DNA from 2 places in the Janthinobacterium sp. GW821-FHT03C10 genome. Region 1 is predicted to be linked to the other one. Evidence: predicted binding sites of a transcription regulator. Region 1 holds the regulator's gene; the other holds the start of a gene.
What was found. The regulator LexA, encoded in region 1, represses DNA repair genes until DNA is damaged. The targets are predictions, from matches to a motif close to ACTGTATNNNNATACAGT.
Positions count from the first base shown of each region.

Region 2: the regulator LexA is predicted to act here: its motif matches at 8,179-8,196, upstream of recA (recombinase RecA).

Region 1 is NZ_JBWKUN010000007.1:10,607-25,394, forward strand. It holds gene AC07VH_RS22090 (MBL fold metallo-hydrolase) at 159-1,055, shown strand; gene AC07VH_RS22095 (inorganic phosphate transporter) at 1,225-2,238, opposite strand; gene AC07VH_RS22100 (DUF47 domain-containing protein) at 2,278-2,904, opposite strand; gene AC07VH_RS22105 (replicative DNA helicase) at 2,999-4,384, opposite strand; gene rplI (50S ribosomal protein L9) at 4,520-4,975, opposite strand; gene rpsR (30S ribosomal protein S18) at 5,003-5,293, opposite strand; gene priB (primosomal replication protein N) at 5,319-5,618, opposite strand; gene rpsF (30S ribosomal protein S6) at 5,639-6,025, opposite strand; gene lexA (transcriptional repressor LexA) at 6,301-6,936, shown strand; gene AC07VH_RS22135 (cystathionine gamma-synthase family protein) at 7,002-8,243, opposite strand; gene purF (amidophosphoribosyltransferase) at 8,287-9,810, opposite strand; gene AC07VH_RS22145 (CvpA family protein) at 9,850-10,338, opposite strand; gene AC07VH_RS22150 (SPOR domain-containing protein) at 10,359-11,363, opposite strand; gene folC (bifunctional tetrahydrofolate synthase/dihydrofolate synthase) at 11,388-12,686, opposite strand; gene accD (acetyl-CoA carboxylase, carboxyltransferase subunit beta) at 12,788-13,660, opposite strand; gene trpA (tryptophan synthase subunit alpha) at 13,858-14,655, opposite strand; gene trpB (tryptophan synthase subunit beta) at 14,742-14,788, opposite strand, start outside.
Region 2 is NZ_JBWKUN010000001.1:1,540,904-1,555,691, forward strand. It holds gene AC07VH_RS06600 (sialate O-acetylesterase) at 1-381, opposite strand, end outside; partial or broken gene AC07VH_RS06605 (cyclic pyranopterin monophosphate synthase MoaC) at 999-1,160, shown strand; gene AC07VH_RS06610 (DUF6713 family protein) at 1,167-1,547, opposite strand; gene AC07VH_RS06615 (flagellar brake protein) at 1,711-2,433, shown strand; gene AC07VH_RS06620 (pilin) at 2,455-2,919, opposite strand; gene sucD (succinate--CoA ligase subunit alpha) at 3,134-4,015, opposite strand; gene sucC (ADP-forming succinate--CoA ligase subunit beta) at 4,029-5,198, opposite strand; gene AC07VH_RS06635 (DUF2889 domain-containing protein) at 5,277-5,837, opposite strand; gene recX (recombination regulator RecX) at 6,326-6,781, opposite strand; gene recA (recombinase RecA) at 6,985-8,088, opposite strand; gene AC07VH_RS06650 (response regulator) at 8,330-9,064, shown strand; gene AC07VH_RS06655 (sensor histidine kinase) at 9,061-10,599, shown strand; gene AC07VH_RS06660 (DUF4212 domain-containing protein) at 10,592-10,906, shown strand; gene AC07VH_RS06665 (sodium:solute symporter family protein) at 10,903-12,951, shown strand; gene AC07VH_RS06670 (alpha/beta hydrolase family protein) at 13,205-14,788, shown strand, end outside.

The sequences.
Region 1 (14,788 bases):
GTCGGCAAGCGCCAGTGTAACGGCCACCCTGCGCACTGTACATTACTTAGTCACAACAAAATGAAATAACTTTCCGTATTGCAACACACATAAATGTTGCCGCCAATCTCATTAATTAGAATAGAATTAACAATAATTACACCGTAACAAGGTACTGAATGAAATTCACGTTCAGGGGCGTGCGCGGCTCCATCCCCTCCCCCGGCCCGCGCACGGCGCGCTATGGCGGCAACACCACGTGCATCGAGGTGCGCACCGACAACGATAGCCTGATCATTCTCGATGCGGGCAGCGGCATCTTTTCACTGGCGCAGCAGCTGCCGCCGGGCCAGCCCGTCGACGCGCACGTCTTCATCACGCACAGCCACTGGGACCACATCCACGGCTTGCCCATGTTCTCGCCCCTGTTCGTGGCCGGCAACCGCATGCGCCTGCATGGCGCCCTGGACGGCACCAGCGGGCGCGGCATCGAGCACGTGATGGCGGTGCAGCTGCAGGGCAGCTATTTTCCCGTCAGCGAAGCGGCCATGGCGGCCAGCATCGAGTACCGCACCCTGGCGCCGGGCGACATCGTCGACGTGGGCGGCGCGCGCGTGCGCGGCGCGGAAATGAACCATCCGGTGGTCAACCTCGGCTACCGCATCGACTGCGGCGGCGCCTCGTTGTTTTTCAGCGGCGACCATGAACCGTTCTACAACCTGCATCCGCCCGGCCACGCCGACCACGCGGCCTGCGCGGCGCGCAATGCGCAGCGCCAGGCCGGCATCGATGCGCTGGTCGCCGGCGTCGACGCGCTGATCATGGATTGCTCGTACACGCGCGAGGAATACCCGGGCAAGCAGGGCTGGGGCCACGGCACCTTCGACGCCGCCTTCGACCTGGCCCTGCGCTGCGGCGCGCGGCGCCTGTACTGCACCCACCACGAACCGACGCGCAGCGACGAGCAGCTCGAAGCCGTGTTTGCCGACGTGATGGGCCGCTATGCCAGCCGCCTGGCCGGCCTGCAGGTGTTCCTCGCCAGCGAGGGGCTGACGGTGGAACTGGCCGGCGCATAAAAAAAGGAACCTTACGGTTCCTTTTTTATACATGCGCCCAGTTGGCCCGAGGCCCTCTGAAAACCGTAGCGAGCAAGCCCGATATCGGATTGAGTAGCGGAGCTGTACTTTAGTACAGTGAGCAACGGAGATTCGATAGTGGGCTGCGCAGTAGGTTTGCAGAGGTGCCTTACATGATGTGGTGGCCAATCCACCAGGCGACTGCGGCAACAAACGCGGAAGCGGGAATCGTGAAGATCCAGGCCCAGACGATGTTGCCCGCCACGCCCCAGCGCACGGCCGACATTTTCTGCGACGAGCCGACGCCGACGATGGCGCCCGTGATCGTGTGCGTGGTCGACACGGGAATGCCCAGCGCCGTCGAGACGAACAGGGTGATGGCGCCGCCCGTTTCGGCGCAGAAGCCGCCGACCGGTTTGAGCTTGGTGATCTTCTGGCCCATGGTCTTGACGATGCGCCAGCCGCCGAACAGGGTACCGAAGCTGATCGCCGTGTAGCACGAGATGATGACCCACATCGGCGGCATGGCATCGGCCGCGCTGGAGTAGCCGGCAGCGATCAGCAGCATCCAGATGATGCCGATGGTTTTTTGCGCGTCGTTGCCGCCGTGGCCCAGGCTGTAGGCGGCGGCCGATACCAGTTGCAAACGGCGGAACCACTTGTCGACCTTGCGCGGCGTCGAGCGCACGAAGATCCACGACACGAGCAGCATCATGATGGAACCGAACACGAAGCCCAGCACGGGCGCGATGACGATGAAGGCCACGGTTTTCCACAGGCCGGCCGCGACCAGCGCGCCCGTGCCCGACTTGGCGACGGCGGCGCCCACCAGGCCGCCGATCAGGGCGTGCGAGGACGACGATGGAATGCCGTAGTACCAGGTAAACAAATTCCAGAAGATGGCGCCCATCAGCGCGCCGAAGATCACGTACTGGTCGATCACGGCCGGGTCGATGGTGCCCTTGCCCACCGTGGCGGCCACGGTCAGCTGGTGGAACACGAAGATGGCGACGAAGTTGAATGTGGCGGCCATGGCAACCGCGGTCTGCGGTTTCAATACGCCCGTCGAGACCACCGTGGCGATCGCGTTGGCGGCATCGTGGAAGCCGTTCATGAAGTCAAACAGCAGCGCCAGGACGATCAACAGGCCTAGCACGTAGATGCTGATTTGTATGGTCATTATAGTTTCTTTTCTGATTCTGGTTCAGGACAGGCCCAACGCTTACGCGTTTTCGACGATGATGCCTTCGATAATATTGGACACATCTTCGCAACGGTCGGTCACGGTTTCCAGAATTTCGTAGATCGCTTTCAGCTTGATCAGGTTGCGCACGTCCGGCTCGTCGCGGAACAGCTTGGACATCGCGGCGCGCATCACGTGGTCGGCGTCCGATTCCAGGCGGTCGATCTCTTCGCAGATGGCGACGATCTTGCGCGAGTTGTCCATGTTGTGCAGCATGGCGACGGCGTCGCGCACTTTCTCGGTGCAGGCCAGGACCAGTTCGGCCAGGCGCTTGGCTTCCGGCGTGACGGCCTTCAGGTCGTACAGCGAGACGGTTTGCGCCGCATCTTCCAGCAGGTCGAGGATGTCGTCCTGGCGCGTGATCAGCTGATGGATGTCATCGCGGTCGATCGGCGTGATGAAGGTCTTGTGCAGCATTTCCACGGTGGCGTAGGTGACCTTGTCCGCCTGTTTCTCGATGCTTTCGATCGCATGCACGCGGTTTTCCAGGTCGTCGAAATTGGTCATCAGGCCGAGCATCTCTTTCGCGCCCTTGACGCACAGTTCCGCGTGCTGGTTAAACAATTCAAAAAACTTGCCCTCAGTGGGCATCAAGCGTCCAAACATGTCATTCTCCGTTAAGCATTGAGTCGTGTTATTTACTACAGAAAGCCGCCCCGTATGAGGGGGCGGCCAATGGAATTGCCAGTGCTGCTGAGTCTTAGTCGCCTTGGTAAAGCGCCAGGCCACCACTGTAATTGCCAAATTTGGTGTACTGCCCCATGAAGGTGAGGCGGATGCTGCCGATTGGGCCGTTACGCTGTTTACCGATGATGATTTCGGCCGTTCCCTTGTCCGGCGAGTCGGGGTTATACACCTCGTCGCGGTAAATGAACAGGATCACGTCGGCATCCTGCTCGATAGCGCCCGATTCGCGCAAGTCGGACATGACAGGACGTTTATTGGGACGTTGTTCCAGCGAGCGGTTCAGCTGGGACAGCGCGATCACGGGACAACCGAGTTCCTTCGCCAGGCCTTTCAAGCCCCGCGAAATCTCGGAAATCTCCGTGGCGCGGTTGTCGCCCGGGGTATTGGCCGACATCAGCTGCAAGTAGTCGACGATGATCAGGCCCAGCTTGCCGCACTGGCGCGACAGGCGGCGCGAGCGGGCGCGCAATTCGATCGAGTTGAGCGCCGGCGTTTCATCGATGTACAACTGCGCGTCGTTCATCTTCTGGATCGCATTCGTCAGGCGCGGCCAGTCCTCGTCGTTCAGGCGGCCCGTGCGCAGGCGGTGCTGGTCCAGCTGTCCGACGGAGCCGAGCATACGCATGGCCAGCTGGGCGCCGCCCATCTCCATCGAGAACACGGCCACGGGCAAGCCGCTGTCGATGGCCACGTTCTCGCCGATGTTGACGGAAAACGCCGTCTTGCCCATCGACGGACGGCCCGCCACGATCACCAGGTCGCCCGGCTGCAGACCCGAGGTCATGCGGTCGAGGTCGATGAAACCGGTGGGCACGCCCGTGATTTCACTCTGGTTGTCGCGGCTGTACAGCTCGTCGATGCGCTCGACCACCTGCGTCAGCAGGGGCTGGATGGCGGTCCAGCCCTGGGCGCCGCGCGCGCCTTCTTCGGCGATGGCGAAAATCTTCGATTCGGCCTCGTCAAGCATCTGCTTGACTTCCTTGCCTTGCGGGCTGAAGGCCGTGCCGGAGATATCGTCGGCGACGGTGATGAGTTTACGCAGCACGCCGCGGTCGCGCACGATCTCGGCGTAGCGCCGGATGTTCGCGGCCGATGGCGTGTTCTGCGCCATGGCGTTCAGGTAAGCGAGTCCGCCCACGTCCTCGGCCTTGCCGAGCTGGGTCAGGGTTTCAAAAACAGTAATGACATCGGCTGGCTTGGAAGCGTTAACCATCTTGACGATTTGCTCGAAGATGATGCGATGGTCATAGCGATAGAAATCCTCCGCATGCATGAAGTCGGCGATGCGGTCATAGGCGGCATTGTCGCGCAGCAGACCACCGATGACGGATTGTTCTGCTTCGATCGAATGCGGCGGAATACGGAGGGAATCCAGTTGCGGATCAGAGGGGGCGTTCATGGCGCGAATTATACCCGCTTCGGCGTGCCGGCAAAAATAAAGGGCTGAAAATGAGCGAAAAAAAGGCCACAAAAAAGCCGGGCGAACCCGGCTTTTCATAGTGCGGCAGCGCTTGCGGGCCAGGCCCGCAGACGATTACGCGTTCGCGTCTGGAACGACAGCGATCACCACTTCCACGACCACGTCGGTGTGCAGAGCAACCGAAACGTTGTGCTCGCCAACGATCTTCAGCGGGCCGGTAGGCATGCGGATTTGTGCTTTTTCAACAGCAAAACCTTGCTTGGTCAGCGCTTCAGCGATGTCGAAGTTGGTGACGGAACCGAACAGACGGCCATCGACGCCAGCTTTTTGAGCAACTTGAACGGTCAGGCCGCTCAGTTTTTCGCCCTGGGCTTGCGATGCGGCCAGTTTGGCGGCAGCAGCTTTTTCCAGTTCGGCGCGCTTGACTTCGAATTCAGCCACAGCGGTTGCCGTAGCACGACGTGCCAGGCGTTGCGGGATCAGGAAGTTACGTGCGTAACCGTCTTTGACTTTGACGACTTCGCCGAGGTTACCGACGTTTACAACTTTTTCTAACAGAATGATTTGCATAGTTCTTCTCCAGGAATATCTGACCGATTAAGCGTGGTGCAGATCGGTGTATGGCAGCAGCGCGAGGAAGCGAGCGCGCTTGATTGCGGTGTCGACTTGGCGCTGGTAGTGCGCTTTGGTACCGGTCAGGCGTGCTGGCATGATCTTGCCGTTTTCCTGGACGAAGTCTTTCAGCGTGTCGACGTCTTTGTAGTCGACTTGCTCAACGTGAGCTGCCGTGAAGCGGCAGAACTTCTTACGTTTGAACAAAGGGTTTTGCTGTTTGCGTTTTTCTTTAAGCTTGAGCTTATTTTTGTCGAACTTTTTACCGAATGCCATGTCAGGCTCCTGTATCTAAAATGCGCTAGTCGGGAATGACTGCACTAAAATCAATGATGTGAAACACCAAACTCTTGCTGTTGCGGCTCTTCCTGGCCAGGAAACCCGTGAACTGATACACCCCGCCCAAGCTTGCCTGACTGAACCGGCCTGAAATTTCGCCAGCGGCTAGCGCGGCAACATCAAACTCGGTCAAACGGGCAATCCCTGCTTCCATCTGCTGCGAACTGTGTTGCAATACTGCATTCACAATCGGCAGCCCTGCCGGGGTATAGCGCAATATTTCGCGCTCGGCAATGATGGCGGTGACTTGTAGCTGGTTCAGCGCACGATCCTGGTCAAAAATTAAGCGGCTGCGGCTGGAGCGGCTGCTGGTGCTTCGGTGCGGTGGCTTTTGGCCGCGTCTTCGCGTTGTACCGATTTCATCATCGGCGAAGGAGCTGTTTCAGCTTTCTTCATTTTAACGGTCAGGTGACGCAACACGGCATCATTGAATTTGAATGCTGTTTCCAACTCGACCAGGGTCTCGTTGTCGCATTCGATGTTCAGGCAGATGTAGTGTGCTTTAGGCAGCTTTTGGATCGAGTAAGCCATTTGGCGGCGGCCCCAATCTTCCACGCGGTGAACCGAACCGCCGCGGGTGGTTACGCTGGCTTTGTAGCGTTCGATCATCGCGGGCACTTGCTCGCTTTGGTCCGGATGGACGATAAAGACTATTTCATAATGACGCATGCAAACTCCTTCAGGTCGGATTGATAATCGCCCACCCCGGCGTCAAGACGGGTGTGGGAAGGTCAGCCGAAGATTATAACCGCCTTTTGCAAACGTTTCAATCATTGCTTGCGCCAGCGCCCGAAAAGACCGCGCGCGAACGCGCTTTCCGCCCATGGACAAGTATTTCTTGCGAAATTCGCCGAAAACACGCAAATCCCCTTGCATAGTGGGCGATACTGTACAAAAATACAGTCTGTTCATATAGACAGCATTTCAGTATGCACCCACCGCTCATGATCAAGCTGACAGCACGACAAGAACAAATCCTGAACCTGATCAAGGACGCGATTGAAAACACGGGCTTTCCTCCCACCCGTGCCGAAATCGCCAATGAACTGGGTTTCAAATCGGCCAACGCGGCCGAAGAGCATTTGCAGGCCCTGGCCCGCAAGGGCGCCATCGAGATTTCGCCCGGCACCTCGCGCGGCATCCGCCTGATCGGCGCGGCGGCTGAAGCCCTGCCATCGAAAGTGCCGGCAGCGCTGCTGATGTCGCTGCCCCTGATCGGCCGCGTGGCGGCAGGCTCGCCCATCCTGGCACAGGAAAACCTGGAAGCGAGCTACAACGTGGACCCGGCCCTGTTTTCGGCCAAGCCCGACTTCCTGCTGAAGGTGCGCGGCTGGTCCATGCGCGACGCCGGCATCATGGATGGCGATTTACTGGCCGTCAAGAAGGTCGACAGCGCCAAGAACGGCCAGATCGTCGTCGCCCGCATCGGCGACGAAGTCACCGTCAAGCGCTACAAGAAGACGGGTTCCGTGATCGAACTGTTCCCGGAAAATCCCGACTTCAAGGTCATCACCGTATCGCCGGAAGATGAATTCGCCCTGGAAGGGCTGGCCGTCGGACTCATGCGCAGCTGGCATTAAACGACTGCACGAAAAAAGGGCCGCAACAGCATGACTGTTGCGGCCCTTTTCATTTATCCGGCGACTTATACATCGAGTGCCTGGCGGAAATCCTCGAGCAGATCCACCTCGTCCTCGATGCCGACGGAGACGCGGATCAGCGATTCGGCGATACCCATGCTGGCACGCCGCTCGGCACCCATCTCATAGAAGATCGTGTGGGCGACGGGAATGACCAGGGTGCGCGTGTCGCCGAGGTTGCTCGCGGGAATGGCCAAATTCAAACGATTGAGGAAATCGAAGCAGTCGATGCCATCCTTGAGTTCAAAGCTGAACAGGGAGCCATAGCTGCGGAACAGGTCGCTCGCCAGCGCATGCTGCGGGTGCGACGCCAGACCCGGGTAATGCACGGCCGCCACGCGCGGATCGGCGGCCAGCATGGTGGCCAGGGCCAGGGCGTTCGAGCAGGTGCGGTCCATGCGCAAGGCCATGGTTTCCGCGCCGACGGCGATATGGTGCGCCGCTTCCGGCCCCAGCGAGGCGCCGAAGTCGCGCAAGGCCTTGGCGCGGATTTGCGCGATACCCCATTGCGCCGGCGCCGCCTTCTTGTAGTTCTCAAAGATGTTCGGATACTGCGTCCAGTCGAACACGCCCGTGTCCGTCAAGCTGCCGCCCAGCGCATTGCCGTGGCCGCCGATGGATTTCGTCAAGGCATTGACCACCAGGCCCGCGCCCACGGCTTTCGGGCGGAACAGATACGGCGTCGTCATGGTGTTGTCGACGATGTACAAGATGCCCTTCTCGCGGCACAACTCGCCGATCTTTGCCAGGTCGGCGATCTGCGTGCGCGGATTGGCGATGGTTTCCACGAACACGATGCGCGTGGCCGGCGTGATGGCGGCCGCCACGTTGGCCACCTCGGTGGCGTCGACGAACGATACATCGATGCCCTGCCCCGTCACCGTTTGCCACAGGCTGTTGGTGTTGCCAAACAAAAAGGCCGACGACACCACATGGTCGCCCGCGCGCAGCAGCGACTGCACCACGGCGCCGATGGCGCCCATGCCGGTGGCGAAGCACAGGGTGGCCACGCCATCTTCCATCTGGTTGACCTTGTCTTCCAGCGCGGACACGGTCGGGTTGCCCTGGCGGCCATAGCGGAAGCCCGGCTCCTTGCCCTGGAACACGGAAGCGAGCTGGCGCGCATCGCCATAGCCGAACGCGACGGAAGTGTGCACGGGCTTGTGCAGGGAGCCGTGCTCGATGCCCTTGCGGCGGTCGTTATGCAGGATGGTGGTGGTAAAGCCGTAGTTTTTTTTATCGTTCATGATCGCGGAGCAAAAAAAGCCCGGCGCTAGCCGGGCAAGATAATTACGCTTCTGTCGTGGCCAGGTTCAGGTTCAGCTGGGAACGCGGCGTATCTTCGGGCGCCGCCGCCTTCGGATGGTGGCGCGCATATTCCAGGCGGTCCAGGTATTCCTGCGACACGTCGCCCGTCACGTAGACGCCGTCGAAACACGAAGCCTCGAAGTTGACCAGGGCCGGGTTGACGTCGGCGATCGCCTGCTTCAGGGCGCCGATATCCTGGTAGACCAGGTAATCGGCCGTGATTTCGCGGCACACTTCTTCCGTCGTGCGGCCGTAGGCGATCAGCTCGTCGCGCGTCGGCATGTCGATGCCGTACACGTTCGGGTAGATGACCGGCGGCGCGGCCGAGGCGAAGATGACTTTCGTCGCGCCCGCTTCACGCGCCATCTGCACGATTTCACGGCTGGTGGTGCCGCGCACGATGGAATCGTCGACCAGCAACACGACTTTATCCTTGAACTCGGACGGGATCGCGTTGAGCTTCTGGCGCACGGATTTCTTGCGCGCCGCCTGGCCCGGCATGATGAAGGTACGGCCGATGTAGCGGTTCTTGATGAAACCTTCGCGGTACTCGATGTTCAGCGCCATGGCCAGTTGGATGGCGGCCGGACGCGAGGAATCGGGAATCGGCATGACCACGTCGATATGCACGCCGGGCAGTTCGGTGCGGATCTTCTCGGCCAGGTATTCGCCCATTTTCAGGCGCGTGGCGTATACGGAGGCGCCGTCGATGACGGAATCGGGACGGGCCAGGTAGACGAACTCGAACACGCATGGGTTCAGGCTGGCGTTGTCGGCGCACTGGGCGCTATGCAATTGCTTGTCGGCGTCGATAAAGACGGCTTCGCCGGGACCGATGTCGCGCACGAAGCGGAAGCCCATGCCTTCCAGGGCCACGGATTCGGAAGCGATCAGGTATTCGGGTCCCTGCTCCGTTTCATTGATGCCCAGGCACAGCGGGCGGATGCCGTGCGGGTCGCGGAAGGCCAGCAAGCCCACGCCGGCGATTTGCGCGACGGCGGCGTAGCCGCCCTTGACGCGGCGGTTCAGTACGGTAACGGCCTTGAAGATGGCTTCCGGGTCCAGGTTCAGGCCCGTCGTCGCTTCCTGGATTTCATGCGCCAGCACGTTGAGCAGCACTTCCGAATCGGAATCGGTATTGATGTGGCGGCGGTCGTTCTTGAACATTTCCAGCTTCAACTGTTCCCAGTTGGTCAGGTTGCCGTTGTGCGCCAGGGTGATGCCGAACGGCGCATTCACATAGAACGGCTGCGCTTCCTCTTCGCTCGACGAACCGGCCGTCGGATAGCGGCAATGACCGATGCCCGAATTGCCTTGCAGCGAACGCATGTTGCGCGTACGGAAGACGTCACGTACGAGGCCGTTGGCCTTGTGCATGGAAAACATACTGCTGTGATTGGTCGCAATCCCTGCCGCATCCTGACCGCGATGTTGCAGGAGCAACAATGCATCATAGAGCAATTGATTGACAGGTTGATGGGAAACGACGCCGACGATGCCACACATGGTGTGCTCCTAAACTGTGCTACTGATTTTAAAAAAAATTCAAAATTTCACATGCTGCGCGTAAGCGGCAGGCAGATAAGGCTTGATGGCGCGCGCGCCCTGCTCCGCGAGCGGGCTGAGCTGCGCGTTTTTCCAGAATGGCTGCTGCGGTATGGACGTCATGCCACACAAGATGACGGCGGTCAGCACGATCACAAGGCCCCGCGCCACGCCGAACAGGCTGCCCAGGGTGCGGTCGGCCAGGCTCAGGCCCGTCACCTTGACGAGGGCGTCGACCGTCATGGACAGCAATCCCATCAAAATGCGCACGCCGATGAACAGCACCACGAAGGCCAGCAACAAACGGATCGCTTCGCCCGGCACGGCTTCCGGCAGGAACTTCGCCAGGGTGGCGCCATAGGCGTTGGCAATGACGAACGCCACGACCCAGCTGACCAACGACAGTATTTCCTTGACCAGGCCGCGCATCATGCTGATCAGCACGGACGTCACCAGCACGAACAGCACCAGGTAATCGAAGATCGTCACGCGCGTTCAGCCTTGCAACATCACGCCGGTACCAGGCTGCCGCCCAGGCCCAGCTTTTGCAGCTTGGCGCGGGTCTTTTCGGCGTCTTCACGGCTGCCAAACGGCCCCACGCGCACGCGGATGCGCTCGCCCGCCGGGCTGGAGACTTTCTGCGTGTACGACTTGATGCCCGCTTCGCGCAGCTTGTCCTGCAATTCATCGACCTTGTCCTGCGTCGCCAGCGCCGCCACCTGCACCACGAACTTGCCGCTGCCGGCGTCGTGGGCCTTGTCTTGCGCTTTTTCTTGTGGCTTGTCTTGCGGCTTGCCTTCCAGGATAGCCAGCGCGCGCGCGGCATCGTCGGCCGATTGCGCCGGCTTGGCAGGCTTCGCTTCGGGCTTGGCTTCCGGTTTTACCTCATGCTTGGGTTCCGGCTTGGACTCGGGCTTGGGCTCGTGTTTCGGCTCCGGCTTGGCTTCGTGCTTCGGCTCGGATTTCGGTTCCGGTTTCGGCTCCACCTTGACAGGTTTCGGTTCGGGCTTGGGCTCGTGTTTCGGTTCCACGTAGGCCGGCTTGACCGGCGCAGGCTGGGCGGCGGCCAGCACGGGGGCCGGCGCCGCTGCCGGCTTGGCCGCGGGCGGCAGCGGCGCGTCGACGATTTCCTCGGACTGGTCCAGGCCATCCGCTGCGGCCCGGGCCGGAACGGCCGGCACGGGCGCCGGCGCAGGCACCGCCTTTTCCTTCGACGGAATGTCGATGGCGATATCGTTGAACGGCGCTTTCGGCTCGGAATCGAGCAGCATCGGCAAGCCGACGGCCACGCCCAGGGCCAGGGCGATGGCCCCGACCAGGCGGCGGCGTGCGCGCTTTTTTTCAGGCAAGACCGGGTCCGGCGCTTCCTTGCCGCCACGGCGCGAACCGCCACCACCGGAGGTGTTGGCGGCGCGCTTGCGGGTCGGCGACTGCGCTTCGCCAGGGACATAAAAGCCGCTGTCTTCGCCAGAGGATTCTTGCTTGTTTTTAAACAGTTTCGAGAACAAGCCCATGCGTGATTTTCAGTCGAGTGCGTTTCAGTGAAGTGAGGATTTTCGGGCCTTCATCACGCCGGCAACGGTGAGGAAAGAACCAAAGACCACAATTCTATCATTCTCACCGGCCCGGCTCATTGCATTTGCAAAAGCTTGTGCCGGATCATCGAAAATAGACACAGTATGCTCGCTGCTGTCGGGCTTATCTTCGAGCATGATCTGCACCTTGGCGGCCAGTTCGGAAGCCGTGGCCGCGCGCGGCGAAGGCAGGCCCGCCAGGCACCAGTGGTCGACGTGCTCGCTCATCGCGGCCAGCACGCCATCGATATCCTTGTCCTGCATGGAGCCGAACACGGCATAGGTGTACGGGTGGAAACCCATATTGCCCAGGTTCTGGTTCAGGGCCGACGCCGCGTGCGGGTTGTGCGCCACGTCGAGGATCACACTGGGGCGGCCAGGCAAGACCTGGAAGCGGCCCGGCAGCTCCACCGTCACGAGGCCCGTGCGCACTTCCTGCGCGCCCACGGGCAGTTTCAGCTTCAGCACTTCCAGCGCGGCCAGCACGGCCGTCGCATTGAGGATCTGGTTGGCGCCGCGCAAGCTCGGGTAGGCCAGCGAATTGCGGCGCTGCTCGCGCCCGCCGTAGTTCCACTGCTGCTTGTCGCCCGAATAGTTGAAATCGCGGCCCATCAGCCACAGGTCGGCGCCGATGGCCTCGGCATGGTCGATCAGCGACTGCGGCGGCACGGGATCGCTGCAGATGGCTGCCTTGCCCGGACGGAAGATGCCGGCCTTTTCAAAGCCGATCGCTTCGCGCGTGTCGCCCAGATAATCCGTGTGGTCGATATCGACGCTGGTGACGATGGCCACGTCGGCGTCGATCACGTTGACGGCGTCCAGGCGCCCGCCCAGGCCCACTTCGAGGATGGCCACGTCGAGCTTGGCCTGCGACAGCAGGTGCAGGATGGCCAGGGTGGTGAATTCGAAATACGTGAGCGGCGTGTCGCCGCGCACGGCCTCAACCGTCTGGAAGCTGGCGACGATCTGTTCGTCGCTGGCCATCTCGCCCAGCACGCGGGCGCGCTCGTTGAAGTCGAGAAAATGCGGCTTGATGTACAGCCCCACTTTGTAGCCGGCACGCAACAGCACGGATTCCAGCATGGCGCAGGTGGACCCCTTGCCATTCGTGCCCGCCACCATGATCACGGGACAGGTAAAAGCGAGCTGCATGCGTGCCTTGACGGCTTGCACGCGGTCCAGGCCCATATTGATCTGGGTTTCCGAATGGCGGTTTTCCAGCAGGGCGAGCCAGTCCGGCAAGGTGGTGGGGAGGTTTTGCATGGGAGACTTCTTGATGAGGAGACAGTGCGCGAGGCGCGGAGACGGTGTTGCGTGGCAACCGGGCGGATCCGCAGGACACCGCCCGGCCTGTTACGTTGGCGTTACGCCAAGACTTCCACAGCCTGGTTTTGCAGCAAGGCCAGCAGACGGGCGATTTCTTCGCGCATCTTGCGGCGGTCGACGATCATGTCGACGGCGCCCTTGGTGACGAGGAACTCGGCGCGCTGGAAGCCTTCCGGCAGTTTTTCGCGCACGGTGTTTTCAATCACGCGCGGGCCGGCAAAGCCGATCAGGGCTTTCGGTTCGGCGATGACCACGTCGCCCATGAAGGCGAACGAAGCGGACACGCCGCCCATGGTCGGGTCGGTCAGCACGCTGATGAATGGCAATTTCTTTTCGGACAGCTTGGTCAGCATGGCCGTGGTTTTCGCCATCTGCATCAGCGACAGCAAGCCTTCCTGCATGCGCGCGCCACCGGTGGCGGTGATGCAAATGAAAGGCACTTTCTGCTCCAGCGCGATCTGCGCGCCGCGCACGAAGCGCTCGCCCACGACGGAGCCCATGGAACCGCCCATGAATTCGAATTCGAAGCACGCCACGACCACTGGCAGGCTCATGATGGCGCCGCCCATGACGACCATCGCATCCGTCTCGCCCGTCGCTTCCATGGCGGACTTCAGGCGGTCCGGGTATTTCTTGCTGTCCTTGAACTTCAAGGTATCGACGGGCAGGATTTCCTGGCCGATTTCATAGCGGCCGCCCGCGTCGAGCAGGCTGTCGAGGCGTTCGCGCGCGCGGATGCGCATGTGGTGGTCGCATTTCGGGCACACGTGCAAATTCGATTCCAGATCCGTACGGTACAGCACGGCTTCGCACGACGGGCACTTGACCCACAGGCCTTCCGGCATGGTCTTGCGCGCGGCGGCATCTGAACGCTGGATGCGCGGTGGCAGCAGTTTTTCCAACCAACTCATATTTTCTCCTTGGGCCCTTGTAGGGGTAGCGTCGGTGGACGCCCCCGGCAGACGGTCAACGGCGACGCCCCGCGGGGCGCCACCCAAAATTTTATCTATTGCACAATAACAGGCAAATCAGTGGCCGAAGTGTAGCCGTTTATCGCCGGGCTGTCGAACTTTGCCGCCAACGCATCTTGCGTAAACGGCAAGCTTGCTCAGGCGTCCAGTGCGGCGCGGATGCTTGCCGTAAAGCTGCGCACGGCATCGACGGCGCCCCCTTCCGGCGCATTTTCTATCTCCTGGATGATGCGGCTGCCGATCACGACGGCGTCGGCCACCTTGGCAACGGCCTTGGCCGTGGCGCCATCGCGGATGCCGAAGCCCACGCCGATGGGTAATTTTACATGCTGGCGGATGGCCGCGAGGCGCTCTGCCACCTGTTCCGTATCAATGTTGCCGGCGCCCGTGACGCCTTTCAGCGACACATAATAGCTGAAGCCGCCGCCAACCTTGGCCACTTGCGCGATGCGCTCTTCCGTCGAGGTGGGCGCCAAGAGGAAAATCAGGTCGAGGCCCGCCGCGCGCATGGCGCCGGCAAATTCCTCGCACTCTTCCGGGGGATAGTCGACGACGATGGCGCCATCGGCGCCGGCCGCTTGCGCTGCATCAATAAACGCGGCACTGCCGATGCGTTCGATGGGATTGGCATAGCCCATCAGCACCACGGGCGTCGTCTGGTTCGTTTCACGGAACTGGCGCACATAGCCGAACACGTCGTGGATGCCGACATTGAATTTCAAGGCCCGTTCGCAGGCGCGCTGGATGACAGGGCCTTCGGCCATGGGGTCGGAAAACGGCACGCCCAGTTCCAGCACATCGGCGCCGCCCTCGACGAGCGCGTGCATGAGGGGCACGGTGGCGTCGGGGCCGGGGTCGCCGGCGGTGATGAAGGTGACCAGGGCGGTCTTGTTGTTGGATTTTAAATTGGCGAAGGTGGTGGCGATACGGGACATGGTGAGCTTTCTTTATCGGTGGAGGATGTCGGATTACGCGCTTGCGCGCTAATCCGACCTACGCGTTATTGAGAATTGACAGTTGTTTAACTGAAATTCAATCCCATGCGCTCCGCCACGGTATGCATGTCCT
Region 2 (14,788 bases), on a different contig from region 1:
GGTAGCCGCCATGCCAATCGGCATAAAAATTACTTTACGTGCAAGGCCAGATTCAATAATTTTTTTTCCTAATGGCATCCACATAGAACCTTTTTTACAATCGGCCCATTCGAATGGATCACTAGCAACCTTTATTGAACCGTCTTTACCTACCTGCATTACATTTTCCACTGCAGGATAAACATATTCATTACAATTCGATGATATTGATTGACCGACAACCAGAATTCGCATCTCCGGCAAAGGGTAATTTATGACAGGATTAACAATAGGAGAAACGGGAGCGCTTCCAGCACCACCTCCGCATGCACTAGTTACCAAACTAAAAAATATCAAAAATAAATATTTTACTAAATGAAAATTTTTCATAATATAGGTCATTTTAATATCCTTGGAACAATTTCACCTTTTCGCGCATACTGCATTCGAATGGGAAATTAATATATCAATCATACTATTTTTCAAATAAAATAATGAACATATCATAAAAGGTATTCAAAAAATCAAATCTCACTCTACTACGCAAGATCGAAAGACGTGTCTCATTGAAGAAAAGTGCTTGCCTATCTCTGAGCACATCTATCCAAAACGCACAGATTGTAACATATTCAGAAAATGAAATTTGTCAACACTGAGGAAAAATGCGCCTTACAGACTTTTTTCGAGAAACTATTTGATACATTTTATTACTTTTTGTTTCATTTTGATACATTTTTGAAAATCCTCTATGTGACCCAATACGAGATAAGATTGCCCATGGGCACCACTGAGAACGATGGGTGATCTCATGCCCGCAGCAGTTTCGAACCAGTAAATAAGATATGGCTAAGGCAAAGCGCTCTATCGAAAACAGCGGAGGAAACCTGCATAGCCTCCAATGCGATACATGTGTCGGATATTCAGTACATGGCTGCACTAAAAATAATTCATCCGGCGCAAGCCAACATACCGATCCACACTGGCAACCAATTTGCAGTGTGCGAAGAGGAAAGATTGACACGAAGGGCAAGACGGGCGTGGAAATGGAAGCGCACACGTCCGTGCAGATCGGCTTGTTGACGATCTACGACATGTGCAAGGCCGTCGACCGGGGCATGGTCATGACCAACGTGCGCGTGCTGGAGAAGCATGGGGGCAAGTCGGGCGATTGGCACGCCGAGGTGTCATTATGCTGCCTGGCGCGCCAGCTGGCCCCGGACGCGGCGCAAGTCGCACAGCAGCCAGATGGCACTGGCCAGGCACAGCACGATGATGGCCATGGACAGGGGCAAGTGGAACTGTTCCTGCCCTGCCAGCGCAAAGCCGGCATGGATCAGGCACGTTCCCACGCCCAGCGCGGCGCAGACACAAGCATACAGGGGCGCTCGCGGGGTGGCCAACAGCACGTGCCGGTAACCGGCCAGCACCACGGCGATCGCCGCCAGATTGAATATCAGGAAACCCTGTATGCCGCCTGACACATGAAACATCTCCCACTCTTTCCAGTAGGCGGCGTCGATTTGATGCAGGATCAGGCACAACATGGTCCAAAAATAGCTGCGTGGCATAAAATTTACATTCGTCAATATTGACGCAATTGTAAAGCCTGCAACGCGCAGCGGGACCTGTCCATGGCACTTTTCGATATCAATATGAAATTCATTGATATAAATGCTTTTTCATCAAGAAATCATGCATACTGCGAGTCGACCATATCCACATGAGCATCGCATGACAAGCAACAAGCCCGCCGCGGAAAGCAAGCTCCAGGACTTCGAATTCGAAGCCATGAATCTGCAGGTGGGAGGACGCATTCAGTTCATCACGCACCGCACCATCAAACCCATCCAGCATTTCTCGACCGTGATCGGTTATGTGAAAGACGAGTACCTGATCGTCAAGATTCCCATGGAAAATGGCGCCTCCATCGTGCTCAACGAGGGCGACAAGCTGACCATCCGTGTGTTTTCCGGCGTCACCGTCTGTTCGTTTGCGTGCAGCGTGCTGCGCATCTTCGGCCGGCCGCTCCATTACGTGCACCTGAGCTTTCCCGACACCATCCAGGGCACCAGCCTGCGCACGGCCATGCGCGTGAAAGTGGAGATCCCGGCGCAGCTGAGCTACCGCGACGTGGCGGCCGTGCCCGTGTTCATCGTCAACCTCAGCGTGTCGGGCGCGCTGATTGAGGCGCCCGGCATGCTCACGCCCGATGACGACGGCGTGGCGCTCAGCTTTACCCTGCTGGTGCAGCCGAACAAGCATCAGATGCGCGTCAACACGCGCGCCCGCATCCAGAACGTCAGCGTGGGCAAGCCGTCGAATGGCCATGCCGCCGACGCAGCCGAAATCTATACATATGGCGTGCAATTCATCGACCTGGAACCGACCCACTACACCCTGCTGCAAAACCTTACCTATGAAGCGCTGATCGCGGACCGGCAAAAAATCGTCTGATACCCGGCTGGCCAGCGCCGCTTACAGGGTCGGGGTCACGTCGGGAATGTTGTTTTTGATAATCGCTTCCTTCGCCGCCAGATTCGTCACGGTGGTGCTGTTGAACCAGCTCAGGCTACTGGTACCCGGCTTCATGGTCATCGTCACGCTTTGCCCACCGATCCCCGTACCCAGGTCGGCAGCGAGGGTCAGCACTATATTCCCCTTGTCCACAGTGGCGCTCGCCACTTCGCGCGTGGCACTGAACACGGGAATGGAACTTGGTACGCTCTCGGTGGGCGTGCTGCAGGCGGCCGCCTCGCCCCCATTTTCCTGCACGCACAGGGCCACGGCCGTTTTCAACGGTGCGGCGGCGGCCAGCACGTTGCTGACCTTGGCCCGCATCGTATAGTCGCCGTACTGGGGAATGGCCACGGCCGCCAGGATGCCGGCGATGGCCACCACGATCATCAGTTCTATCAGGGTAAATCCGCTTTGCGCGCGCATCGCATCCTCCCGGAGTGCAGTTGGTCATGCCCTTCACAGTGCAAGCGCCATGCCAGCGGTGCGCCCGGGCAGCGGCGGTACACATGGAAAGAAAAGCGACACATTTGGGCGCTATCGGACCAGCGCCGTCCGCTCAGGCCGGAAAACGGCCTGTCTTGCGGACAAAAAAAAGGAGCCGAAGCTCCTTTTTTGTACTGCGGTCAGCGGGCTGAAATTACAGCATGGCTTTCAGCAGACGCGCCATTTCCGACGGGTTCTTGGTCACGGTGATGCCGCAAGCTTCCATGATTTCCAGCTTGGCTTGTGCCGTATCGGCGCCGCCCGAGATCAGCGCGCCGGCGTGGCCCATGCGCTTGCCTGGAGGAGCCGTCACGCCAGCGATGAAGCCGACGACCGGTTTTTTCATGTTGTCTTTGATCCAATAAGCCGCGTTGGCTTCGTCTGGACCGCCGATTTCGCCGATCATGATGACCGCGTCGGTATCTGGATCGTCATTGAACATCTTCATGATGTCGATGTGCTTCAGACCGTTGATCGGGTCGCCGCCGATGCCGACTGCCGACGATTGGCCCAGACCCAGTGCCGTCAGTTGACCCACTGCTTCATAGGTCAGGGTGCCCGAACGCGATACGACGCCGATACGGCCCTTCTTGTGGATGTGACCTGGCATGATGCCGATCTTGATTTCGTCTGGCGTGATCAGGCCTGGGCAGTTAGGGCCCAGCAGCAAGGTCTTGCTGCCAGCTTTCGCCATGCGGTCCTTCAGGGCCATCATGTCGCGGACAGGAATGCCTTCGGTGATGCAAATGGCCAGATCCATTTCAGCTTCGACAGCTTCCCAGATCGCCGCTGCCGCGCCTGCTGGCGGCACGTAGATCACGGAAACGTTGGCGCCGGTTTCTTTTTTCGCTTCGGTAACGTTAGCGAAAATAGGAATGCCTTCGAAATCTTCGCCGGCTTTCTTCGGGTTCACGCCTGCCACGAAGGCAGCTTTGCCGTTCGCGTAGTCGCGGCAACCGCGGGTGTGGAACTGGCCGGTCTTGCCGGTGATCCCTTGGGTAACGACTTTGGTATCTTTATTGATCAGAATGGACATGTTGATTCCTTAATTAAGCTTGACCGGCAGCAGCGGCAACGACGCTCTTGGCTGCATCTTCCATGGTGTCGGCTGCGATGATAGGCAGACCGGAATCGGCCAGCATCTTTTTGCCCAGGTCTTCGTTGGTGCCCTTCATGCGCACGACCAGCGGTACGTTCAGCGAGACGGCTTTCACTGCGGCGATGACGCCTTCAGCGATCACGTCGCAACGCATGATGCCGCCGAAAATGTTCACCAGGATGGCTTTCAGGCCTGGGTTTTTCAGCATGATCTTGAACGCTTCGGTCACTTTTTCTGCCGTGGCGCCGCCGCCGACGTCCAGGAAGTTGGCTGGCTCGCCGCCGAACAGCTTGATGGTGTCCATGGTGGCCATGGCCAGGCCGGCGCCGTTCACCAGGCAACCGATGTTGCCGTCGAGCGAGATGTAAGCCAGGTCGAATTTCGACGCTTCGATTTCAGCTGGATCTTCTTCATCCAGATCGCGCAGGGCGACGATTTCCGGATGACGGAACAGGGCGTTCGGGTCGAAGTTGAACTTGGCGTCCAGGGCGATGACCTTGCCGCTGCCGGTGACGATCAGCGGGTTGATCTCGGCCAGCGAGCAATCGGTTTCCCAGTAGGCTTTGTACAGGCCTTGCAGGTTGACGCGGGCGTCGGCGATGGAACCGGCAGGCACGCCGATCTTGGCGGCGATGTCGTCTGCCTGGGCATCGGTCAGGCCTGTGCCCGGATCGATGGTGACGTGATGGATCTTCTCAGGGTGGCTCTCGGCCACTTCTTCGATGTCCATGCCGCCTTCGGACGATGCCATCAGGACGATTTTCTGGGTAACGCGGTCGGTGACCAGCGAAACGTACAGTTCCTGTTTGATGTCGGCGCCTTCTTCCACCAGCAGGCGGTTGACTTTCTGGCCTTCGGCGCTGGTCTGATGCGTGATCAGCTGCATGCCCATGATCTGGTCAGCGTATTCCTTGACCTGTTCCATCGATTTTGCCACTTTCACGCCGCCGCCCTTGCCGCGGCCACCTGCGTGGATCTGCGCCTTGACAACCCACACCGGGCCGCCCAGGGTTTCCGCAGCCTTGACGGCTTCTTCGACGGACATGCACGGAATACCGCGTGGTACCGTCACTCCGTGCTGCCGGAGGATTTCTTTGGCTTGATACTCATGGATTTTCATGCTGGCTTCCCTTCTGATACTGATTTGTAAAAATACGGTTAGTGGTGCAAAAAAAACAGGAAAAACAGAGCGCCGGGATCACACCTTGGCTACCCAGCGCGGGTAATACTGTGCAACCGCCCCGCCATCGGTGCGCAGGGCGTGGCATTTGTCGAGTTGGAACGGCTTTTCATGCGACAAGTCAGCATTCGCACCGTCACGGGTCGACCAGACATCGCCGGCAAATGCCTGAACCGTCGCAGTCGGCAAGACTTGCGCCAATTCGGTCAAATGGGTACAGCCAGCGATTCCCGCCAGGCGCTGTTTCAAGTCGCGGCGGAAATTCTTCAATAGGTTCAAACCGATCAGCGCCCTGTAAGCGGGGCCGATGGTATCGCAAAAACCGGGATAGGGCACGGCATCGGAGGCGGCTTCGGCCTCGACAATGGTCAGTTCGCGATCGACGGTAATGCGTAAATGGAGGTCATGCAGAGGGGCGCCGGCGGGACGGGGGCCGGAGGCCAGGGTCGCGTCATAGCTTTTGATATCGGTGATATGGGCGTCAATATCCCACAGGCCGTCGTCGCGCATATACGCTTGGACGTCGATAACGCGGGAGTGCCGTAGGGCGCGCCGGGATACGGGAGTTGACAGGGGCATAAGACCGATGCCGCTTGCGCGGCCATAATTTAGTAAGCAGCCATGTGCCTAAAGCACTCTGTTCGCAGCTTCTACGAACAGCAACCGCACCTGCGGCGCCGCAAAAACCCTAAAAGTGTAGCACAGTAGGCGCCGGTTGCGCCGCAACATAATTTTTCATTGCTTTGATAAAAACATTTCAAAGTATAAAGAACTCACATGGAAATTGAGCCTGTTATCACGGACGGTGATGATAGATATGACCGATGGGCGCCGCGAAACACCTGACCGAATGGCTGCGCCGGCGCAGCCCACGGCGGCACGGTCAGGCCCGGCCCCACGCAGCGCAACAATATGCCATCCGATCGACAGGCTGGCGGCGAGGAAAGTGAACTTACCAGTAAAACAATGATCTGGAGCAAGGCTGCCTGGCAGGCAAGGCACGGGGCAGCGACGAACTGTTGCAGAAGGAACACAGCGAGGCCGGCGGGACGGCCAGCGCCGCACGCCTAGTCGTCCTCCGGCTCCAGCCCCTTCAAGGCCGCCTGCACGGCACGCTGGGAAAAGCCGCGCTGCATCAGGAAGCGCATCTGCTTGTTGCGCTGTTCCGCATCCTGCGCCACCTGGCCAAACTTGCGGCGCCACACCTCGCAGGCGCGCGCCACTTCCCCTTCGGCCAGGCCCGCCTTGAGTTCCTGCAGCGCCTCGCCGCCTATGCCGTGGCTTTGCAGTTCCGCCATGATGCGGCTGTTGCCGAAGCGGGCCGAGCGGCGATGGATCAGCGATTCGGAAAAGCGCTCCTGCGACAGCCAGTTGGCTTGCTCCAGGCTGTCGAGCAAGGCTTCCACGTCGTCGCCCTCCTGCGCATGGCGCTGCAGCTTGCGCCGCAATTCCATGCGGCTGTGTTCGCGCATCGACAAAAAGCGTAGCGCCCTGCCCTTCAGGCTTAGTTGTACTGCGGCCATACACCCACCTTGTCTTTCATTCCACGATCACATCACCCAAACACAATCGCCGCCCGGCGCAACAGCGCGGGACGGCGATCATAGTCACACCTTGCAACAAGCCATGCGTAGGTCGGATTAGGCCCCTTGGGCCGTAATCCGACAACATTGTTGACGTCTGTGGCGTTGTCGGATTACGCGCGGCTTTGCCGCGCTAATCCGACCTACTCTGCCTTGGCTTCCGCAGCCTTGGCAGCCTTGTCGGCGGCTTTATCCGCTTTTTCCGGCTTTTCAGCGGCCAGCGGCGGCAGTTCGCGCACGCCCAGCGAAGCGCGGACCTTGTTTTCGATTTCGCGGGCCAGCGCCGGACGCTCTTGCAGGAAGGCGCGGGCATTGTCCTTGCCCTGGCCGATGCGTTCGCCGTTGTAGCTGTACCACGAACCGGATTTTTCCACGATCTTGGCATCCGAGCCCAGATCCAGGATTTCGCCTTCGCGCGAGGTGCCGGCGCCGTACAGGATGTCGAAGTGCGCTTCCTTGAACGGCGGCGCGATCTTGTTCTTGACGACCTTGACCTTGGTTTCGTTGCCGATCACTTCATCGCCGGACTTGATCGAGCCGGTGCGGCGGATGTCCAGGCGCACGGAGGCGTAGAATTTCAGCGCATTGCCGCCCGTGGTCGTTTCAGGGCTGCCGAACATCACGCCGATCTTCATGCGGATCTGGTTGATGAAGATGACCAGGGTATTCGTGCGGTTGATGGAGCCGGTCAGCTTGCGCAGGGCTTGCGACATCAGACGCGCTTGCAAACCTGGCAGCGAATCGCCCATGTCGCCTTCGATCTCGGCGCGTGGCGTCAGCGCGGCCACGGAGTCGATGACGACGAGGTCGACGCTGCCCGAACGCACGAGGGCGTCGCAGATTTCCAGCGCCTGCTCGCCCGTGTCCGGTTGCGAGATCAGCAATTCATGCAGGTTCACGCCCAGCTTTTGCGCGTAACCGACGTCGAGCGCGTGCTCGGCATCGATAAAGGCGCAGGTGCCGCCCAGTTTTTGCATTTCAGCGATGGTTTGCAGGGTCAGCGTGGTTTTACCCGACGATTCCGGACCGTAGATTTCCACCACGCGGCCGCGCGGCAAGCCGCCCACGCCCAGCGCGATATCGAGGCCGAGCGAACCGGTCGACACGACTTGCACTTCTTCGATCGGTGCGCTGGCATCCATGCGCATGACCGAACCTTTGCCAAACTGCTTCTCGATCTGCGCCAGTGCGGCGGCGAGCGCCTTGGCTTTTTCCGATGCGGGTACTACAGCTTTTTTATCGTCCATATGTTCTTTCAGCCGTTCTACAGGTGCGGATTCACATGAATCCGGCAACCTGCGATAGCGCCAGTGGGTTAAATTCTTTACACAGACAGTACTGTATAAAAAAACAGTGATCAATGCAAGCGGAACGTGGATTTGTTTTGAAACAGATCAATACAAGCCTGGTTTCTCACAAAAACTCGCCACCTTGCGGGAAATGAAACACAATACAAGCTTCTACCGCCGCAAGCATAGGAAGTGCACCATGCGTATTTTACTTGCCGAAGATGACAGCGTGCTGGCCGATGGCCTGACCCGCTCGCTGCGCCAGTCCGGTTATGCGATCGACTACGTCAAGACCGGGCAGGAGGCCGATACGGCCCTGTCCACCCAGGAATTCGACCTGCTGATCCTCGACCTGGGCCTGCCGAAGATGTCCGGCCTGGAAGTGCTGCGCCGCCTGCGCGCGCGCGCCTCGCTGTTGCCCGTGCTGATCCTGACGGCCGCCGATTCCATCGAACAGCGCGTGAATGGCCTCGACCTCGGTGCCGACGATTATATGGCCAAGCCGTTCGCCCTGTCGGAACTGGAGGCAAGAGTGCGCGCCCTGACGCGCCGCGGCGCCGGCGGCGGCGCCACCATCATCAAGCACGGCCCCCTCAGCTATGACCAGGTGGGACGCAGCGCCTACATCAACGACCAGATGCTCGACCTGTCGGCGCGCGAACTGGGCTTGCTGGAAATCCTGCTGGGCCGCACCGGCCGCCTCGTCTCGAAAGAACAGCTGGTCGACCACCTGTGCGAATGGGGCGAGGAAGTGTCGAACAATGCCATCGAAGTATATGTGCACCGCCTGCGCAAGAAGATCGAGGTGGGCGGCGTGCGCATCGCCACCGTGCGCGGCCTCGGCTACTGCCTGGAGAAATATTCGGAAGCGGCGCGCCTGCAAGCCGAAGCGGGCGAGGCGGCAAGCCCGGCCAGCGGGCCCGCCAGCAAGTGAAGGCGCGCGAGGCGCCAGCGGACGAGGCGGACGACGACGACTGGTTCGAGCCGCCCACCACGGAACAAGACGACACCATCGAGCACTCGCTGTTCGGCGAAATCCTCGACTGGATGCTGGCGCCCCTGCTCCTGCTGTGGCCGATGAGCATCGCCATCACCTATCTGGTGGCCAAGGGCATCGCCAATCAGCCGTTCGACCATGCGCTGGAAGACAGCGTGACCGTGCTGACGCAACAGGTCAAGCAGGCCGACGGCGCGCTGCTGCGCCGCGTGCCGGACAAGAACAGCAATAACAAGGGCCGCGACTTCCTGCGCGGCGACGACGTCGACACCCTGTATTACCTGGTGGTGGGTCCGCGCGGCGAATACCTCGACGGCGACCGCGACTTGCCGCCGCCGCAAGACCCCGACAAATACCGCAGCGGCATGGTGCTGTTTCGCAACGACACCATCCACGGCACGCCCGTGCGCGTGGCGTTCAGCTATCTCGATATTCCTGCCGGCAGCGATGACGAACCGCACCGCGCGCTGGTGCAAGTGGCCGAGACGCTGGAAAAGCGCGCCCAGCTGGCCAATGAAATCATCAAGGGCGTGATTTTGCCGCAGTTCATCATCCTGCCCGTGATCCTGGCCCTCGTCTGGTTTGCCCTGGCGCGCGGCCTGTCGCCGCTGGCGCAATTGCAGGAACGCATACGCGCCCGGCCGCCCGACGATTTATCTCCCATCGAATCGGGGCAGGTGCCCGAGGAAATCACGCCGCTGGTCGGTTCGCTCAACGAAATGCTGGCGCGCCTGTCGCTGTCGATCGACATGCAGAAACGCTTCATCGCCGATGCGGCGCACCAGATGAAGACGCCGCTGGCCGGCATGCGCATGCAATCGGAGCTGGCCCTGCGCCAGACCGACCACGACGAGATTCATCGCTCGCTGCTGCAGCTGGCGAAAAGTTCGGAAGCGGCCACGCGCCTGGTCAACCAGCTGCTGGCCCTGGCGCGCGCGGAAAACCAGCCGCAGGCGGGCACGGCATTCGAGCCGATCGAACTGAGCGAACTGGCGCGCGGCGTGGTGCAGGACTGGGTGCAAGCCTCGTTTGCCCAGCATATCGACCTGGGCTTCGAACAGCCCGCGTATTCGATCATGATTTCCGGCAATGCCATGATGCTGCGCGAGCTGCTGAGCAATCTGATCGACAATGCCCTGCGCTACACGCCGCTTGGGGGCAGCGTGACGGTGCGCGTGCGCAGCACCCTGGAACTGGCCATCCTGGAAGTGGAAGATACGGGGCCCGGCATTGCGCCGGCCGAACGGGCCCACGTGTTCGAGCGCTTTTACCGCATTCTCGGCAGCAATGTCGACGGTAGCGGCCTGGGCCTGGCTATCGTGCGCGAGATTGCCCAGCAGCATGGCGCCGAAGTCGATATTTTTAACAATCCGCGCGCCACGTCGCCCAAGTTGCCAGGCACGCTGCTACGCCTGAGCATCGCCCTGCTGTTGCCGGAAGCGCCAGAAGAGGATGACATCGTGTATGGATAAGCCCAGCCTTCCCGCGGCGCCGCTGCAGCCGGCGCGCGCGCCCGGCCCCGAACTGCAGGCGCGCCGCGACGTGCACTGGCGCAAGACGCGGCGCCTGACGGCCGTCCTGCTGCTGGTCTGGCTGCTGACGGGCTTCCTGACCGTGTTCTATGCGCGCGAGCTGCTGCACCTGAACCTGTTCGGCTGGCCCCTGCCCTTCTATATGGCGGCCCAGGGCGCCTCGCTCGTCTACCTGGCCATCATCGCCTTGTATGCCTGGCGCATGCGGCGCCTCGACCGGGCTTTTCATGCCGAGGAACAAGCATGAGCGGCCAGCGCACCTTCTTTGCCCGGCTGTGCCGCTACTACCTGCTGTTTACCGCCGGCTTCGCCGCCTTCCTGCTGGCCCTGTCGGTGCTGGAACAGGAAGGCATGCCGCGCGCGTGGATCGGCTACCTGTTCATGCTCGTCACCATCACCCTGTACGCCACCATCGGCGTCATCAGCCGCACCTCGAACGTCACCGAATACTATGTGGCGGGGCGCAGGGTGCCGGCCATGTTCAACGGCATGGCCACGGCCGCCGACTGGATTTCGGCCGCCAGCTTCATCAGCCTGGCCGGCGGCCTGTACCTGAACGGCTTCGACGGCCTGGCCTTCATCATGGGCTGGACGGGCGGCTATTGCCTGGTGGCGCTGCTGATCGCCCCCTACCTGCGCAAGTTCAGCCAGTACACGATTCCCGATTTCCTCGCCGCCCGCTACGGCAGCGGCACCGACAAGCGGGGCGCCAGCGTGCGCGTGGTGGCCGTGGCCGCCACCATCATCGTGTCGTTTACCTATGTCGTGGCGCAGATCTACGCCGTCGGCCTGATCGCCTCGCGCTTCACGGGCGTGGATTTTTCCGTCGGCATCTTCCTGGGCCTGGCCAGCATCCTCGTCTGCTCCTTTCTTGGCGGCATGCGCGCCATCACCTGGACGCAGGTGGCGCAATACATCATCATCCTCGTCGCCTTTCTGATTCCCGCCATGTGGCTGTCGGTCAAGCATGCAGACAATCCCGTGCCGCAGATCGCCTATGGCAAGGTGCTGCCGCAACTGAGCGCGCGCGAACACGTGCTGGAAACGGACCCGAAAGAGATCGAGGTGCGCGCCATCTTCCGCCAGCGCGCGCACAGCTACCAGGCGCGCATCGACGGCTTGCCCGGTTCCTGGGAGCAAGGCCGCCTGGCGGCCCAGCGCCAGCTCGACAGTTTGCGCCAGCGCAATACCTCGCTGTTCGACATCCGCAACGCGGAGCGCTACCTGATCGCCTATCCCAAGAGTCCCGACGAGGCACGCGTGCTGTGGCAGGCCGCGCAGGCGCAGAATCAGAAACGCGCCGAACCGATCATTCCGCACGCGCAGCCGTTTCCCGCCGCCGACCGGGAACAGTCCGACATCAAGCGCAACAATTTCCTGGCCCTCGTATTTTGCATGATGCTGGGCACGGCCGCCCTGCCCCACATCCTCATGCGATCGTACACCACGCCGTCCGTGCACGAAACGCGCGTGTCCGTGTTCTGGACCCTGTTCTTCATCCTGTTGATCTACCTCACGATTCCCGCGCTGGCCGTGCTGGTCAAGTACGACATCTACTCGGCACTGGTCGGCACGCAATACGCGAACCTGCCCACATGGGTGTCGTACTGGGCCAACGTGGACAAGCTCAGTCCCCTGATCAGCATCGTCGACGTCAACCGCGACGGCATCGTGCAACTGGCGGAAATTTCCATCGACGCCGACGTGCTGGTGCTGGCCACGCCCGAGATTGCCGGCCTGCCCTACGTGATTTCCGGCCTGGTGGCGGCCGGCGGCCTGGCCGCCGCCCTGTCGACGGCCGACGGTTTGCTGCTGGCCATCTCGAACGCCCTGTCGCACGACGTCTATTACAAGGTGGTCGATCCCAGCGCCTCGACGCAAAAGCGCGTGACGATTTCCAAACTGCTGCTGCTGGCCGTGGCCTTCATCGCCGCCTATGCGGCCTCGCAAAAGCCGGCCGACATTTTGTCGCTGGTGGGCGTGGCCTTCTCCCTGGCCGCCTCGACCCTGTTCCCGCCGCTGGTGCTCGGTGTCTTCTGGCAACGCGCCAATTACCAGGGCGCGCTGGCCGGCATGCTGACGGGCTTTGGCGTCTGCCTGTACTACATGCTGCACACCAGCACCATGCTGGGAGGCAATGCCAGCGGTCAATGGTTCCATATCGCCCCGATTTCCGCCGGCATCTTCGGCGTGCCCGCCGGCCTGGCCGCCGCCATCCTCGTCAGCTGGCTGACGCCGGCGCCGGGACGGCGCGGCCGGGGACTGGTCGAGCATATCCGGGCGCCGGAATAACGGCCTGCTGCCTCAAACGTAAAAACAATGATAGCCTCTAGAAATAATGCATAAATAAATACCTTATTTACCAACCATCAAGGGATAAAATGATGCCCGGCAAGGTCTCTCTTGAACGCTATATGGCGCTCACCCGCGTTGTGACTGCCTGCCTGTTGCTGGCCTTCGTATCGCCGCAGGCGCCAGCCCAGCGGCTGATGCCCCGTCAGGCATTGGCACCGCCGCTTTCTTTGATAAAGATCAGATCAGCAACGTGGCACTGTCGCCTGACGGACGGGCGGTGGCCATCTTGCTGATGGGCGACAACCGGCGCCGGCGTTTGGCCGTGCTCGATGTGGCGAGCCAGGAGGTCAAGGTCGTTGCCAACTTCAGCGACCGCGATATTGATAAAGTGGCATGGGTCAATGCAAAGCGGCTGGTATTCGATACCACCGACTCGCACGCGGCAGACGGCCAGCGCAAATATGCGCCGGGCATGTTCGTCGTCGACCGCGATGGCGGCAATTACCGCCAATTGGCCTCCATGGATGGGACAGCGGACGACCCGCGCTTTGCGTCCAGGAAGTTGCCTCCCTCCGTATATCTGCTGGACCAGCCCGGCGCCCAGGCTTCCGATGTCATCTATGTCCAGAAAGCCGTTGTGCTCAAGGAACGTAATGAGAATACGGCAGAGGTCGGACAATTCGACTTGCTGCGCCTCGACACCACCACCCAACAATGGGAAAAGGTGATGCCGCCAGCCAAAGGCGTGCGCCACTGGCTGCTGGATCAGCAGGGCAGGCCGCGCCTGGCAATGGTCGTCGAGGACGGGCGCAAGACGTTTTACTACCTTGAGCAGGACGATCAGCGCTGGCGCGCCGTCGCCAGCCAGGATATCTATGACAACGGACCCGGCGCCATCACGCCCGTGGAATTCGGACCCGACGGCACCCTGTATGTCAGCAGCCGCAACGGTGCCGACAAGCGCGCCCTGTATGCCTACGACCTGACGGCTGGCCGCGTCACGGGCAAGCCGCTGGTCACGCTGGCCGGCTACGATTTCGTCGGCGGCATCCTCGCGGACCAGAAACGCCTGCTGGGCGTCTACTACACCAATGATGCCACCACCACCGAATGGTTCAGCGCCGACTGGAAGGCCGTGCAGCAAGACATCGACACACAATTGCCGGCGACCATCAACCTGGTCTCACGCAGCGCCAGGGCGGATAGCCCGCAGCTCATCGTGACGGCGTATTCGGACCGCCAGCCCAGCGCCTACTTGCTGTACAACAAGCAAACTCGTCAATTACAGAAAATCGGCGATGCCCGTCCCGCCATCGATGCGCGGTACATGGCGCAAACCGACTTGATGACCTATCGCGCGCGCGACGGCATGGAGATTCCCACCTGGCTGACCTTGCCCAAGGGCGGCGGGAAGAAATTGCCGATGGTGCTGCTCGTGCGCAGCGTGCCAGGAGGACGTGGCAGCCTGTGGCAATGGATGAGCGAGCGGCAATTCCTCGCCTCGCGCGGCTACGCCGTGCTACAACCCGAATTTCGCGGCAGCGGTGGGCGCGGCGACCAGTTCCTTCGGGCGGGCTGGAAACAATGGGGCCTGGCCATGCAGGATGACCTGGCCGACGGCGTGCGCTGGGCCATCGCGCAAGGCATTGCCGATCCACAACGCATCTGCATCGTCGGCGGCGGCGCCTATGGCGGTTACGCAGCCCTGATGGGATTGATCAAGAATAGCGACCTGTTCCACTGTGGCGTCAGCTGGAGCGGCATCACCGACTTGCCGCAAATGTTCACGCAACACTGGAGCGTTGGTCACCGGATGGGCGAGCAGGAAAGACAA